Regions from separate parts of the Variovorax sp. 22077 genome, predicted to be linked through region 2. Evidence: riboswitches for the same ligand, from Rfam matches in the RefSeq annotation. Region 2 holds a riboswitch; the other holds the start of a gene.
What was found. A riboswitch is a leader RNA that binds a small molecule or an ion and turns the genes downstream of it on or off. The one in region 2 is predicted to bind glycine.
Positions count from the first base shown of each region.

Region 1 (6,809 bases), on a different contig from region 2:
TGGCACGGCGGATGGCGGCGGGCACGATGCCGTCGATCAGCTCCGCGCGCGTTTCCGACCCGATCGCCGGCAGCATGCGCGCCTCGTCCGCCGCATCGATGCCGATGTGGCGGGCAATGAATTCTTCGGCGTTCTCGAGTTCTTGCAGGGTGGGGAGGGCAGCGGGCTTCGACATGGCAGGGCTGGTGATAAGAGCTTGGGGCGGGGGAGCGGGGTCAGAACGCGGAAGTCGCGAAGGTTTTGCAGAGGTCGCGGAAGGAGAACCAGGAGTTGATTCGGTTTCTTCTGCGACTTCTGCCTGGTTCTTGTATTCCTTCTGCGTTCGGCTGTCCGATTTCTGGGATCAGGACTCGGCAGCGAACTTGTCGTACGAGGCCGCGTCCAGCAGCGCGTCGAGCTGCGAGGGGTCGCTCAGCTTGACCTTGAAGAACCAGCCGGCGGCCAGCGGGTCGCTGTTGGCGAGAGAGGGGTCGGCGCGCAGCGCTTCGTTCACTTCGGTGATCTCGCCCGAGACGGGCATGAACACGTCGGCGGCGGCCTTCACCGATTCGACGACACCGGCGACTTCGCCCTGGGCGAAGGTCTTGCCGATCTCGGGCAGGTCGACGAACACCACGTCGCCCAGCGCGTCCTGCGCATGCACGGTGATGCCGACGGTGGCCGCGTCGCCTTCGGCCGACACCCATTCGTGGTCCTTGGTGTACTTGATGCTCATGGTGGAAAAACTCCTCGTGGAAAAAATGTTTCGGGGTACAGAGCCTAGCCGTTCAGCCGCGGTAGTAGCGGGTGGGCACGAAGGGCATGGTCGACACCTCCATCGGCACCGGCTTGCCTCGCACGATGGCCTGCACGCGCGTGCCGGGTTCGGCGAACGCGGTGGCCACGTAGCCCATGGCGATGCAGCGGTCGGCCGTGGGGCCGAGCAGGCCGCTGGTGACGAGGCCGATGTCCTGGCCTTCGAAAGACTGCAGCACCGTGTCGTCGCGCACCGGAATGCGCTCCAGCGCCACGAGGCCCACGCGCTTGCGCTTCAGCGTGTCGTGGTCGGTGCGGCCGGCCGCGCCGGCAGTGGCCGTGGCGAGCTGCGCAAGCACCCTGGCCGCGCCCGGAAAACCGCCTTCGCGCGCACCGCCCGCGCGGCGCACCTTCTGCATCGCCCAGTTGAGCGAGGCCTCGACGGGCGTGGTGGTGGTGTCGATGTCGTTGCCGTAGAGGCACAGGCCCGCTTCGAGCCGCAGCGAATTGCGCGCGCCCAGGCCGATGGGCTTGACCTCGGGCTGGGCCAGCAGCAGGCGGGCGAGGCGTTCGGCGTCGGATGCGGCCACCGAGATCTCGAAGCCGTCTTCGCCGGTGTAGCCGCTGCGGGTGACGAAGGCCGCAATGCCGCCGATCTGCACAGCGCCGCCAGTCATGAACACGAAGCGCTCGACGCCGGGCGACAACCGCGCCAGCGTGGCCGCGGCCTGTGGGCCCTGCAGCGCGAGCAGGGCATGGTCGGGCAGGGGGCGCACCTCGCAGCGCGAGCCGATCTTCTGCTGGATGTGGGCGATGTCGGCCGCCTTGCAGGCGCCGTTGACGATCACGAAGATCGAGCCGTTGCCCTCGTTGAAGAACATCAGGTCGTCGAGGATGCCGCCCTCGTCGTTCAGCAGCAGGCCGTAGCGCTGCTTGCCGGCGGGCAGGTCGATCACGTCGACGGGCATCAGGGTCTCGAACGCGGCCGCGGCGTCGGGGCCGACCAGGCGCAGCTGGCCCATGTGTGAGATGTCGAACAGACCGGCCGCGTCGCGCGTGTGCTTGTGCTCGGCCATCAGGCCGGCGGGGTACTGGACCGGCATCGAATAGCCGGCGAAGGGCACCATGCGTGCGCCCAGCTCCAGGTGGAGGTCGTACAGCGGCGTCTTGAGAAGTTCGGTAGCGGATGCGGAGGAAGCGGCCACGGGGCACTCCAAAGGGGCAGTCGAAATCCATGACGCAAGCCATGGGCCACCCCTGCTGTCCGCTTTACCTGAGAGATTCGCCCCACGATCGGGGTTTGCTCCTTCGGTGGGCCGCTGCCTGTGTTTGGCGGCGGCCTCTCTCCAGCAAGGAAACGCCGGTTTTCACCGGCGCCTCGTCAGTCCTTTTGCCTGAGCGTTCGGGGGAAACTTCCCCCTGCGCCTTCGGCGGCCCCGGCATGCGGGGCTCTCTCCTGACCCCGGGGAGTGTAGTGGATCGCGCGGCATGGCCGGCGATTCGGGCTTTTGCGATCAGCGCGCCCACAGGTACCAGCCCCCGGCGGCGACCGCAATCCACACCGCCACGGCCAGCGCGGCGCCCCAGCGGCTGGTCGGCCTGGAGCCGGCACGCTGGATCCAGGCATCGGCCTGCAAACGGCATTCGGCGAGGACGGATGCCGGAATCAGCCTGATCGTGAGCCAGATCAGCCCCGGCAGCAGCAGCACGTCGTCGACGTAGCCCAGCACCGGCACGAAGTCGGGGATCAGGTCGATCGGGCTCAGGGCATAGGCCACCACGAACACGCCCAGCGCCTTGGCATACCAGGGCGTGGCGGCGTGCCGGCAGGCGAACCAGAGCGTGACGCCGTCGCGCTTGAGGCGCCTGGCCCAGTTGCGAAGCCGCTCGGACAGCGCGGGTGGGGGACGCGAGGAAAGATTCACCCGGCGATGGTGTCACAGCCCCGGCCGGGGTCTTCAGTGAATCACTTCGGCCGGCGGCAGCAGCCGGTCGATGCGCTCGCGCAGCGATTCGGCGCGCTCCACGCCGGCGGTCTTCTCGATCTCGGTGAGCATCAGCGCGGCGATGGTCAGCATCGCCTCGCGGTCGCGCGCCTCGCGCAGGGCGTCGCGCATCTGCAGTGCGAACTTCGGGTCGCGGCGCACGAACATGCGCTCGCAGATGTCGAACAGGAACATGCGTGTGGTCGCCAGCGAGCGCTTGCCGTCGAAGGTGTCGGCGGCGGTGGCGACCTGGATCGGCTCGACGGCCGGGATGGGCGAGGGCGCGGGCTGTGCGGGAGGCTCGGCCGGTGCGGCTGCAGCCTTGGGGCCCTGCAGGTAGCCCTTGTCGATCAGCGCCTGGATCGTCCGCTCGGCTTCATCGCGGTTGGGGAAGAGGGGACTGAAGTCGGTCAGGGAGCGCCGGCCGTCGGCCATCAGCAGCAGGGCGCGTTCGCGCTGGGTGAGCGTGCGCTGTCCGCCCTGGAGTTCGTTGCGCGCCTTGTCGGTCTTGGTGGGAAACATGGCAGCCACAGCCTTGGGGAAACGAAGGCTGCAGCATGGTTGCAAGCGGTGACACCTTCGTGAACCGTTTGGCTTACAGGGCCATTGGTCCGGGCGCCTGCATCATCCGCCCGCGCCCTCCTTGCGGATGAGCCAGCGGCCCCCGACGCGCTGAAGCTCCAGCGTCTTGCGGCTCTTCTCGCGCAGCTTGTCGGCGCTGTAGGTCTGCTGGAAGCTGGCGGTGGCCGCCTGTCCCTTGAGGCTGATGACGAGGCTGTCGATCTCCACGCTGATGGCGGCCTTCTCCTCGATGCGGGCGCGGCGGTCGGCCTCCCATGCCTTGCGGTCCTGGCCGCGCGGCGGGGTGAAGTCGGGCGCGTAGGCGGCGAGGTAGCGAGTCACGTCGCGTGCGGACCATGCCGCGGCCCAGGCGCGCACTGCAGACTCGACTTCACGGATGCCTGCTGCGGGATCGGCCGGCGCGGCGGCGGCTGCCGGCGTCGTCGGCGCTATTGGCGCTACCGGCGCTCCTGGCGCTACCGCCGTCGTCGGCCCGGCGCCGAAGGCAGCCGGAGCCAGCAGCGTGCTCCCCAATACGCAGCTCAGGAATCGATTCATGGCGCAGTGTCCCTCCTTGTCGTTTCGCCGGCCCTTCGGCCCTGCGCCCGATTCTGGCAGCGAACATGCGCCGGGCCGCTTTCAGGCGGCGGCTCCCTCGGCGTCGACAGGCATCGTCTGCATGGTGCGATTGCGCAGCTGCAGCGCGAGCACCGCCGCCACGCACAGCAGGCAGAGCACGGCGGTCAGCGTCACGCCGAGGCCGCGCGCGTCCGACAGCATGCCGAAGAGCGGCGAGACCAGCCCGCCCACCGACAGCGCCAGCCCCAGCGCGATGCCGCTGGCGGTGGCCGGGTTGCGCGGAAGGTAGTCCTGCGCGAGCGTCACCTGCGCCGCGAAGGGCAGGAACATGCACAGGCCGAAGAGTCCGGTGCAGGCCAGCGCCCAGCCGGCGCTCGGTGCGAGCACGATGCCCGCGAGCGAGGGCAGCGCGAAGAGGTAGCCCGCGCGGATCGTGCCCATGCGCCCGATGCGGTCGCCCAGCCACCCACCGAGCAGCGTGCCGACCGCGCCCGCCGCAGTGAACGCGGTGAGCGCCGCCGCGCCCTGGAAGGCCGAGCCGTGCAGGTCGCGCGTGATGCGCAGCGACAGCATCGACATCACCGTGACGTATGGGATCGACCAGCCCACGATGGTCGCCACCAGCAGCCCGAAGGCGCGCCAGTCGTTGTGCGGCTTCATCAGATGGTCGCCGGCCTTTCGCGCCCCCGCGGCGGCACTGCCCGAGGCCGCTCCGCGCCGGGTGTTCACGACGAACCACACCAGGCCCATCGCCAGCGCGGGCACGCCCAGCAGGTAGCTGCGCGACAGGCTGCCGCCGCCCACGGCCGTGGCCGCCAGCACCGGCGCGAACGAGGCGCCGATGGTGCCGCCCACGGAGAACACGCTCATCGCCTTCTGCGAGCCGCCGCCGGCCGCGCGTGCAGCCACCGTGGCCGGCGGGTGGTAGGCCGCGATGCCCAGGCCGCACAGCGCCATCGCGATCCAGGTCAGCAGGTAGCTCTGGCTCAGCCCCGCCAGCACCACGCCCAGCGCTGCCACCAGAAAGCCCGTGGGCACCAGCCAGCTGCGCGGGTGGCGGTCGGCGTACAGGCCGAACAGCGGCTGCACCACGCTCGACAGGCCGGTGGCCGCCAGCATCAGCCCGCTGACGGCGGTGTAGCTGTAGCCGCGCTCCAGCACCATGAACGGCAGCAGGGCGGGCACGAGGCCCTGGTAGAGGTCGTTGACGGCATGGGTGCCGGTGAGCAGCCCGAGTCGGCGCTTGTTCATGACGGATGCTTCTTTCGTTTGCGGTAGGAGTGAAAAAAGCATCGTAGGAAGCCGTGAGAAGATGTTCCTGCTACGAATTGGCAAGCATCGTCGAGAAATGGACAAAGCGATCGACCTCCGCCCCGAGCAAGGCGAATCCACCCCGCGCGCGGTCGCGGTGCTGGCGACCGACCCTGCCGGCAACGCCTTCATTCCGCCGCACACGCACCGGCGCGGCCAGCTCATCCACGCGATCTCGGGCGTGATGCTGGTGAGCGCCGCCGCCGGCAGCTGGGTGGTGCCGACCGGCCGCGGCGTGTGGGTGCCCGGCGGCATGGAGCACCGCATCCGCATGGCCGGCGAGGTTCGCATGCGCACGGTGTTCGTCGAGCCGGGCACGCGTGCCGACCTGGGCAGCGAATGCCGCGTGATCCACGTCGGCGCGCTGCTGCGGGAGCTGATCGTCACGGCCGTGTCGCTGCCGCTGGACTACGCGCCGGGCAGCCGCGACGAGCGCGTGATGGAGCTGATCCTCGACGAGATCGAGGCCGCGCCGGCGCTCTCGCTGCATGTGCCGATGCCGCGCCATGCCCGGCTGGCCGCGTTGTGCGAGGAACTGGTGCGCGATCCTTCGCTGCCCGCGACGCTGGAAGAGTGGGCCTTGCGCCTGCACATGAACACCCGCACGCTCGCTCGCCTGTTCCAGCGCGAGACGGGAATGAACTTCGGTGCGTGGTGCCGGCAGGCGAGGCTGCTGCTGAGCCTGCCCCGGCTGGCAGCGGGCGCGTCGATCCTGGAGGTGGCGCTGGCCCACGGCTACGAGAGCCCGAGCGCCTTCACCGCCATGTTCCGGCGCACGCTGGGCGTGCCGCCGAGCCAGTACCTGCACCGGCCCGGCTGAGCGCCGGCGGTCGAGGTCGCGGCGCTACTTGAACCCGAGCGTGTGCGGCAGCCAGGTGCTCAGCGCCGGCACGAAGGTCAGGATCAGCAGCACCGCGCCGTGCGCCCACAGGAACGGCACAAGCTCCTTCACCAGCGCCGTCATCGGCACCTTCGATACGTTGCAGGTCACGAACAGCAGGCCGCCCACCGGCGGCGTGATCATGCCGAGCGTGAGGTTGAAGATCACGATCATCGCGAAGTGCACCGGGTCCACGCCCAGCTTCACCGCCACCGGCGCGAGGATCGGCGCCAGCACCATCACGCCCGGCAGAGGCTCGATGAAGATGCCGAAGAGCAGCAGGAAGATGTTGACGATGATCAGGAACATCCACGGCGAGAGGTTCATGCCGATCAGCCACTCGGCCATCTGCTGCGGGATGCCCTCGATCGTCAGGACCCACGCGAACGACGCCGACAGCCCGATGATGATCAGCACCGAGGCCGAAAGCAGGGCCGAGCGCGAGAGGATGTCCGGCAGCGCCTTCCATTCGAGCGTGCGGTAGACGAACTTGCCGCACACCAGCGCATAGAACACCGCCACCACCGAGGCCTCGGTGGGCGTGAACCAGCCCGCGCGCATGCCGCCCAGGATGACCACCGGCAACAGGATCGCGGGAATCGCCTTCCACGTCGTGACGAGGATCTCGCGCAGCGGCGGCGTCTGCCCGTCGCCCTTGTAGTTGCGCTTCTTCGAGACGTGGTAGTTCACCAGGCACATCGCCACCGCGATCAGGATGCCCGGCAGGATGCCCGCCGCGAACAGCGTGCCGACCGAGA
Region 1 is NZ_JBQEQC010000024.1:56,014-62,822, forward strand. Features, by position in the region: gene gcvP (aminomethyl-transferring glycine dehydrogenase) at 1-175, opposite strand, end outside; gene gcvH (glycine cleavage system protein GcvH) at 344-715, opposite strand; gene gcvT (glycine cleavage system aminomethyltransferase GcvT) at 768-1,940, opposite strand; glycine riboswitch at 1,986-2,095, opposite strand; glycine riboswitch at 2,116-2,196, opposite strand; gene ACTJLF_RS27810 (YkvA family protein) at 2,250-2,660, opposite strand; gene ACTJLF_RS27815 (hypothetical protein) at 2,694-3,242, opposite strand; gene ACTJLF_RS27820 (L,D-transpeptidase Cds6 family protein) at 3,345-3,839, opposite strand; gene ACTJLF_RS27825 (MFS transporter) at 3,921-5,111, opposite strand; gene ACTJLF_RS27830 (AraC family transcriptional regulator) at 5,209-5,991, shown strand; gene ACTJLF_RS27835 (TRAP transporter large permease) at 6,016-6,809, opposite strand, start outside.
Region 1: another riboswitch for glycine. It lies ahead of gcvT (glycine cleavage system aminomethyltransferase GcvT); the one in region 2 lies ahead of ACTJLF_RS26545 (D-amino acid dehydrogenase).

Region 2 (6,809 bases):
ATCAGGTGGCGCGGGCAGTGCTGCGCCACCAGTTGCTCGCCTTCGAGCTTGGTCTGCCCGTACACGCTGAGCGGGCCGGTCGCGTCGTCTTCCTTCCAGGGTTTGCTGCCGCTGCCGTCGAAGACGTAGTCGGTCGAGTAGTGCACCATCAGCGCGCCGATCTGCTGGGCGGCTTCGGCCACCACGCCGGGCGACGTGGCGTTGAGCTTGCGCGCGAATTCGGGTTCGCTCTCGGCCTTGTCGACGGCCGTGTGTGCTGCAGCATTCACGATCACGTCGGGGCGGACCTTCAGCACCGTCTCGGCCAATTGCTCCGGCCTGCTGAAGTCGGCGTGGAAATCGGTGCTGTCGAAGTCGAGCGCCACCAGTTCGCCCAGCGGCGCAAGGCTGCGTTGCAGTTCCCAGCCGACCTGTCCGCCCTTGCCCAGCAGCAGCAGCTTCATGCCGCGGCCTTTGCGTCGTATTGCTTCTCGACCCACTCGCGGTAGGCGCCGCTTTGCACGTTGCGCACCCACTCGGTGTTCGCGAGGTACCACTCGACGGTCTTGCGGATGCCGGTGTCGAAGGTCTCGGCGGGCTTCCAGCCGAGTTCGGCTTCGAGCTTGCGTGCATCGATGGCGTAGCGGCGGTCATGGCCGGGGCGGTCGGTGACGTAGGTGATCTGTTCCTTGTAGGGCTTGCCGTCGGCCTTGGGGCGCAGCTCGTCCAGCAGCGCGCACACGGTATTGACGATCTCGATGTTCGGCTTCTCGTTCCAGCCGCCCACGTTGTAGGTCTCGCCCAGTTTGCCGGCCTCGAGCACGCGGCGGATGGCGCTGCAGTGGTCCTTCACGTACAGCCAGTCGCGCACCTGCATGCCGTCGCCGTACACGGGCAGCGGCTTGCCGGCCAGCGCGTTGACGATCATCAGCGGGATGAGCTTCTCGGGGAAGTGGAACGGGCCGTAGTTGTTGGAGCAGTTGGTGGTGAGCACCGGCAGGCCGTAGGTGTGGTGCCAGGCGCGCACGAGGTGGTCGCTGGCGGCCTTGCTGGCCGAATACGGGCTGTTGGGCTCGTACTTGTTCTCTTCGGTGAAGGCCGGGTCGGTCTTCGAAAGCGAGCCGTAGACCTCGTCTGTCGACACATGCAGGAAGCGGAAAGCAGCCTTTTGGTCGGCCGGCAGCGCGCTCCAGTGGCCGCGCACCGATTCGAGCAGGCGGAAGGTCCCGAGCACGTTGGTCTGCACGAAGTCTTCGGGGCCGTGGATCGACCGGTCGACATGCGACTCGGCGGCAAAGTTGACCACGGCGCGCGGCTTGTGCTCGGCCAGCAGGCGGTCGACCAGAGCGCTGTCGCCGATGTCGCCCTGCACGAAGATGTGGTGCGGGTTGTTCTTGAGCGATGCGAGCGTCTCGAGGTTGCCGGCGTAGGTCAGCTTGTCGAGGTTCACGACAGGCTCGTCGCTGGTCGCGATCCAGTCGAGTACGAAATTGGCGCCAATGAAGCCAGCGCCGCCGGTAACCAAGATCATGGGGTCCCCTGAATGTTGAAGGTCATCGCCGTGTCGCAATGAACCTTAACGTTCGATTATCCCATTGGGCCAATTGGCGGAAACACAAGACGTTACCATTCTGTCCTCGGCGTGTTTACAATCGTTCGCGATACCGCAGGAGAGCGGGCCACCCCGGTGGCCCTACCGAAGGCGCAAACTCCCATAAACGCTCAGGTCGGCCCGACGAAGTCTTGGATTTCGGCAAGGGGTCAGTACTGCATCAACTGAAACGCCGTCTGGAGAGACGCCACTTCACGTGGCGCACCGAAGGAGCAAATTCGTTGCAATGGCGCAACGAATGAATCTCTCAGGTACCGAGGACAGGGGGAGCGGCAACTTGGACAGCGGTCGTCCAGTTGCTTACTATTAAACAAATAGTACTCACCCGATCGCCGTTCAAGCGCTGCAACCTCAAAGGTATTTGAAATGCGCGTGATCGTCCTCGGCGCCGGCCTGCTCGGCGTGACTTCGGCTTACTACCTCCAGCAACTCGGCCACGAAGTGACCGTGATTGATCGGCAGGCCACACCGGCCGCCGAAACCAGCTTCGCCAACGGCGGGCAGATATCCGTCAGCCACGCCGAACCCTGGGCCAACCCCAGCGCGCCGCTGAAGGTGCTGCAGTGGCTGGGCAAGGAAGACGCCCCGCTGCTCTTCCGCATGCGTGCCGACATGCGCCAGTGGCTCTGGGGCCTGCAGTTCCTGCGCGAATGCACGCCGGCGCGCACCCGCCACAACATCGAGCAGATCGTTCGTCTCGGCACATACAGCCGCTCGATGTTGCAACAGTTGCGCCGCGACACCGGCCTCAGCTACGACCAGCGCACCCAAGGCATCCTCCACTTCTACACGACGCAGAAGGAGTTCGACGGCGCCCTCGAGCCCGCCGAGCAGATGCGTGCCCTGGGCTGCGAGCGCCGGGTCATCTCGGCCGACGAGGCCGTGAAGATCGAGCCCGCCCTCGCCCACATCCGCCCCAAGCTGGCCGGCGCTACCTATACGGCCGAGGACGAGTCCGGCGACGCCAACCGCTTCGCGCGCGAACTCGTCGCGCTGGCCGCCGCCGCGGGCGTGAGGTTCCTGATGAGCCACACCGTGACCGCGTTGCGCGAGGCCGGCGGCAGCATCGACCACGTCGAGGCCACCGACAGCGAAGGCCGTTTCCAGCGAATCCGTGGCGACGCCTTCGTCCTGGCGATGGGCTCGCTGAGCCCGCTGTACGCAGCGCCGCTGGGCATCCGGCTGCCGATCTACCCGGCCAAGGGCTATTCGGTGACCCTGCCCGTCAAGGACGCCTCCAAGGCCCACCAGGTCTCGCTGACCGATGACGAATTCAAGCTCGTGTTCTCGCGCTACACCTCCGCATCGGGCGACCGCCTGCGCATCGCAGGCACGGCCGAGCTCAACGGCTACGACCGCGACCTGAACCGCGTGCGCTGCGAAGCCATCGTGCGCCGCGTCGAGGAGCTCTTCCCCGGCGCCGGCGACACCACCCAGGCCCAGTTCTGGACCGGCCTGCGCCCGGCCACGCCGAGCAACGTCCCGCTGATCGGCAAGACGAAGCTGCCGAACCTGTTCCTCAATACCGGCCACGGCACCCTGGGGTGGACGCACGCTTGCGGCTCGGGCAAGTCGATCGCGCGGATCGTGAGCGGGCTGGCGCCGGAGGTGGATTTCGCGTTCACGGGGATGCCGGCGCCCAGTCCCCGCGTTCCTCAGCCCGCTCTGGGCTGACGAGCCGGCAGGCCATGGATCACGCCTTGAAGGTGATCCAGGGCCTGAGCCGCACCGCGCAGCGGATCAGCCCGGCGCGTTCCTGCGCGTCGATCACCTCGCCGATAGGCTTGTAGGCCTGCGGCGCCTCTTCGATCCGGCGCTCCTCGCGCAAGGTCACGCATTGCCAGCTGGCCTGTTGGTCGGCAGTCGCGGGCCGCATCGCGCGCACCTGCTGCCGACGCATCCGCCGGCCGGCGCCATGGCTGCACGACCAGAGCCAGTCCTCATGCCCGAGCCCGGAAGCCAGATACGAGTAGTCGCCCATCGAGCCCGGAATAAGCGCCAGGTCGCCTGCATTCGCCGGCGTCGCTCCCTTGCGGTGGATGTTCATGCCGCGTTCCCGCAGCACGACGTTGTGCGGCACGTCCACCACCAGCTTCGACGACGAGGCACCGAGCAGTTCAGCGAAATCCTTCCGCACCAGTTCGGCCAACACGACACGGTTGGCCCATGCATAGCGTGCCGCCACGCCCATGGCCTCCAGGTATTCGTCGGCCAGCGGCCCCGCCAGACCGTAGAGACCGCTCTTCGGATGGCGCAGGCCGCCAGGCCACTCGGCGCGGGCGCGATCCATCCATCGCCCTCCCACGTGAAATCCGATGTCGCGCGAGCCGCTGTGGATCATCACGACCACATCTCCCGTCTTCAGGCCCGCACGGTAGGCCTCATGGCGGTCCAGGACATGGTCGACCACCTGCAGCTCCACGAAATGGTTGCCGCTTCCCGGTGTGCCGAGGCAGGGGTCACGGAACACCTCGTGGCGGCCGCCGATGTAGGCCTCGGGTGCATGCCGGGCACTGCCGCCGAAGCTCGCGAGGCCGATGCAGACATCGAGCTCGGCCTGCATCCGGTCGCGGTCGCACGACGACCACAGCCCGCCGCTGCGCACCGCCTCCAGGAAAGCCGAGGGGCCCACGTCGAACAGCGCCCTGAACGCCGTCGTATGCACCGGCACGTCGCGGCCGTTGTCGAGCAGGCTGCGCGTGAGCCTCTCGACCAGCCGCGTCCTGTGCGGAGCCACCTGGTCGAGCGTGAGCCCGGTGGTCAGCAGGCGCATGCCGCAGTTGATGTCGGTCCCCACTGCCGCGGGAATGACGAAGTCGGGGTCGGTCGCGACGACGCTGCCGACGGGCGCGACGGAGCCCGGGTGGAAATCGGGCGTCGCGCAGGCCTTGCACACGCCCTTCTCGCCGTCGGGCGAGCGCACGCTGGCGAATGCCAGCAACTGGTTCACCGCCTTTTCTTCCAGTGGAAGACTGGGCGGCAGGAGCACCGTGGCCTGCGAGGCCTCATGGTGCAGGTGATACACGCCATCACGGTAGTCGATGGCGATGCCGGCGCGCGAGAAGGCACGCTGGAGTCTGGAGAAGCGAGGATCGCTCATGGCTGCTGTTCCATTCGGGAAACCATGTCGGTTTCCTGCCTCGTCGCACTTTGCGTGGAGAGGCGAAAAAGATCGGCCGCGCTCGCGAGGGAGGCGATGCGCGGCTGGCTCTTTCTTGCAGCAGCAGAGATTCAAGAAAGCGGGCGGATTCTAGCGATGGTTCCTCCCGCCGAAAACTCGCCCGTCGCTTTTTCGCGTCGGGCGCCAGGTCAGTCGGGCGCGGTGAACACCGTCAACACCCCGGTATACCCATACAGATGGTGCCGCGCGATCTCCCCTGCGGCGAAGAAGCCCACCAGCGGCACGTCGCCCAGCGCGTGCCGCACGATCTGCAGCTCCGCCCCCGGCGCGCCGAAGTGCGGGCCGCCGCGGCCGGAGCAGCTCACGTACACGGCTCCGGCGATGCGCCGCGCGGGATGCGGCGCGGCTTCGGCCTCGCCAGCCGCCACGGCGCGTGCGGTGGCCAGCGTCTGTTCCTCGGGCTCCAGTTCCTCGCGGATTTCCGCGCAGATTCGCATCAGGTCGGCGCGCGCGGCCTGGGCGTTGCGGCGGCAGAAGGTCAGGCGCATGCCGGCTTCCGCGGTATCGGCGATGGCGATGCCGCGCCGCGTGGGGTCGAGTCCGATGATGTGGCGCACGAGCACGTCGGCGCCCAGGTCGCCGGTGCGGCGGATGCCGTCGCTGCCGGCGTCGGCCAGGCCGACCAGGGTGTTGCGCACCGCTTCGATGGCCTCCTGCGGGCGTTCCAGCGACACCTGCAGGTCGGCCAGCAGCACGTCGAGCGCAGGCTCGCCGTCGAGCTTGAGCAGCAGGTTGCCGTCGGCCTCGGTGATCTCGCGTTCGCGCACCGCGCCCGAGCGCAGCGGCTGGCAGCCCTGGGTGACGCGCGACACCAGCCGCACGCCTTCGCCGAAGACCACGCCCGAGAGCCCGCCCGAGAACACGCCGCCCGCGGCGCCATGGCCACGGATGTTGCCGTTGCCGCCGACGGCGAACTGCAGCGCGCCGCCGCGTCCCGACGAAAGTCCGCCGAACAGGTAGCCGGTGTCGGTGCGCCCGGCCATCTCGCCGATCAGTTCGGCGAGGTCGGGCGTGGCGGGGTCGGCGTGCACCAGCGCCGTGTGCGCCTCGAAACCGCTCATTTCCGAATTGCCCAGGGGCGCGACGCCGGAGAACACGCGGTACTGGTCGCTCGGCAGCGCGCACAGCATCAGGGTCATGCCGGGTTCGTCGAAGTACTCGGCGTTGTTGGCCGACACGCCGAGGCCGACGGTGCCCGACCAGTCGGTCACCTCGGGCAGCTCGGCGCTCAGGTGGTCGAGGATGTCCTGCGCGTCGCCGGCGTAGTGGTCGGTGATGTAGAGCAGCCCCAGCGTGGGCGCGGAGGCGTAGTCGGGCAGCGCCATCTGCGCCCGCAGCTGCGCGAGCACGAGGCCCGCGGCCATTCGCCATTGCGGATGGGTGGCATGACCGGAGGGAAAAAGCTTCATGATGCGTGCCAACCCGTTCTTGAAAAATGGATGTGTGTATGACGTCAGCGTCGCGCGGAGGTTCGCTTGCGCGCGGCGGCGGACGTCTTCTTCTTGGCGGCCGGAGCCGTCGTCTTCGCAGACTTCTTCGCGGCGGCCGGCTTGCGGGCCGCCGCCGGCTTGCCCATGACCGAGCCGACCGCATCGGCCAGCGGTTGCGCCATGGACGGCATCTTCAACTGGGCCGCGTCCTGCAGCGCCGTGCTGGCGATCTGCTGGAACTGCTCGGTGAGCGAGCCCCACCACTGCATCGGGTCGACCACGCCTGCACTCTCGCCCGCCGTGGCTTTGGCCTTGGAGGCGGCGGGCTTGCGGGTGGGCTTGCTGGGCGGGGGAGCGGCTTCTTGAGCCTCCTCCTCGGGCGCCTCTTCGTTCTCGACTTCCTCGGGCTCCCGGGGTTCGGGCTCCGGCGCAGCCCTGGAGGCCGCGGCCGCGGGCGCCACGGCTGCTGCGGCGGCGGTCGCCTGCCTGGTGAACGCGCTGGCGATGTCCTCCATGCGCACGTTCATGCCGCGCAGCGTCGAAAGCGTCATCTTCTGCACTTCGAGCGCCTGGATGGTGGCCTTCAGCGCATGGCCGTTCTGCTCGA
Region 2 is NZ_JBQEQC010000022.1:73,534-80,342, forward strand. Features, by position in the region: gene rfbD (dTDP-4-dehydrorhamnose reductase) at 1-443, opposite strand, end outside; gene rfbB (dTDP-glucose 4,6-dehydratase) at 440-1,510, opposite strand; glycine riboswitch at 1,637-1,740, shown strand; glycine riboswitch at 1,758-1,865, shown strand; gene ACTJLF_RS26545 (D-amino acid dehydrogenase) at 1,958-3,265, shown strand; gene ACTJLF_RS26550 (RtcB family protein) at 3,285-4,691, opposite strand; gene ACTJLF_RS26555 (FIST signal transduction protein) at 4,901-6,181, opposite strand; gene ACTJLF_RS26560 (PhaM family polyhydroxyalkanoate granule multifunctional regulatory protein) at 6,226-6,809, opposite strand, start outside.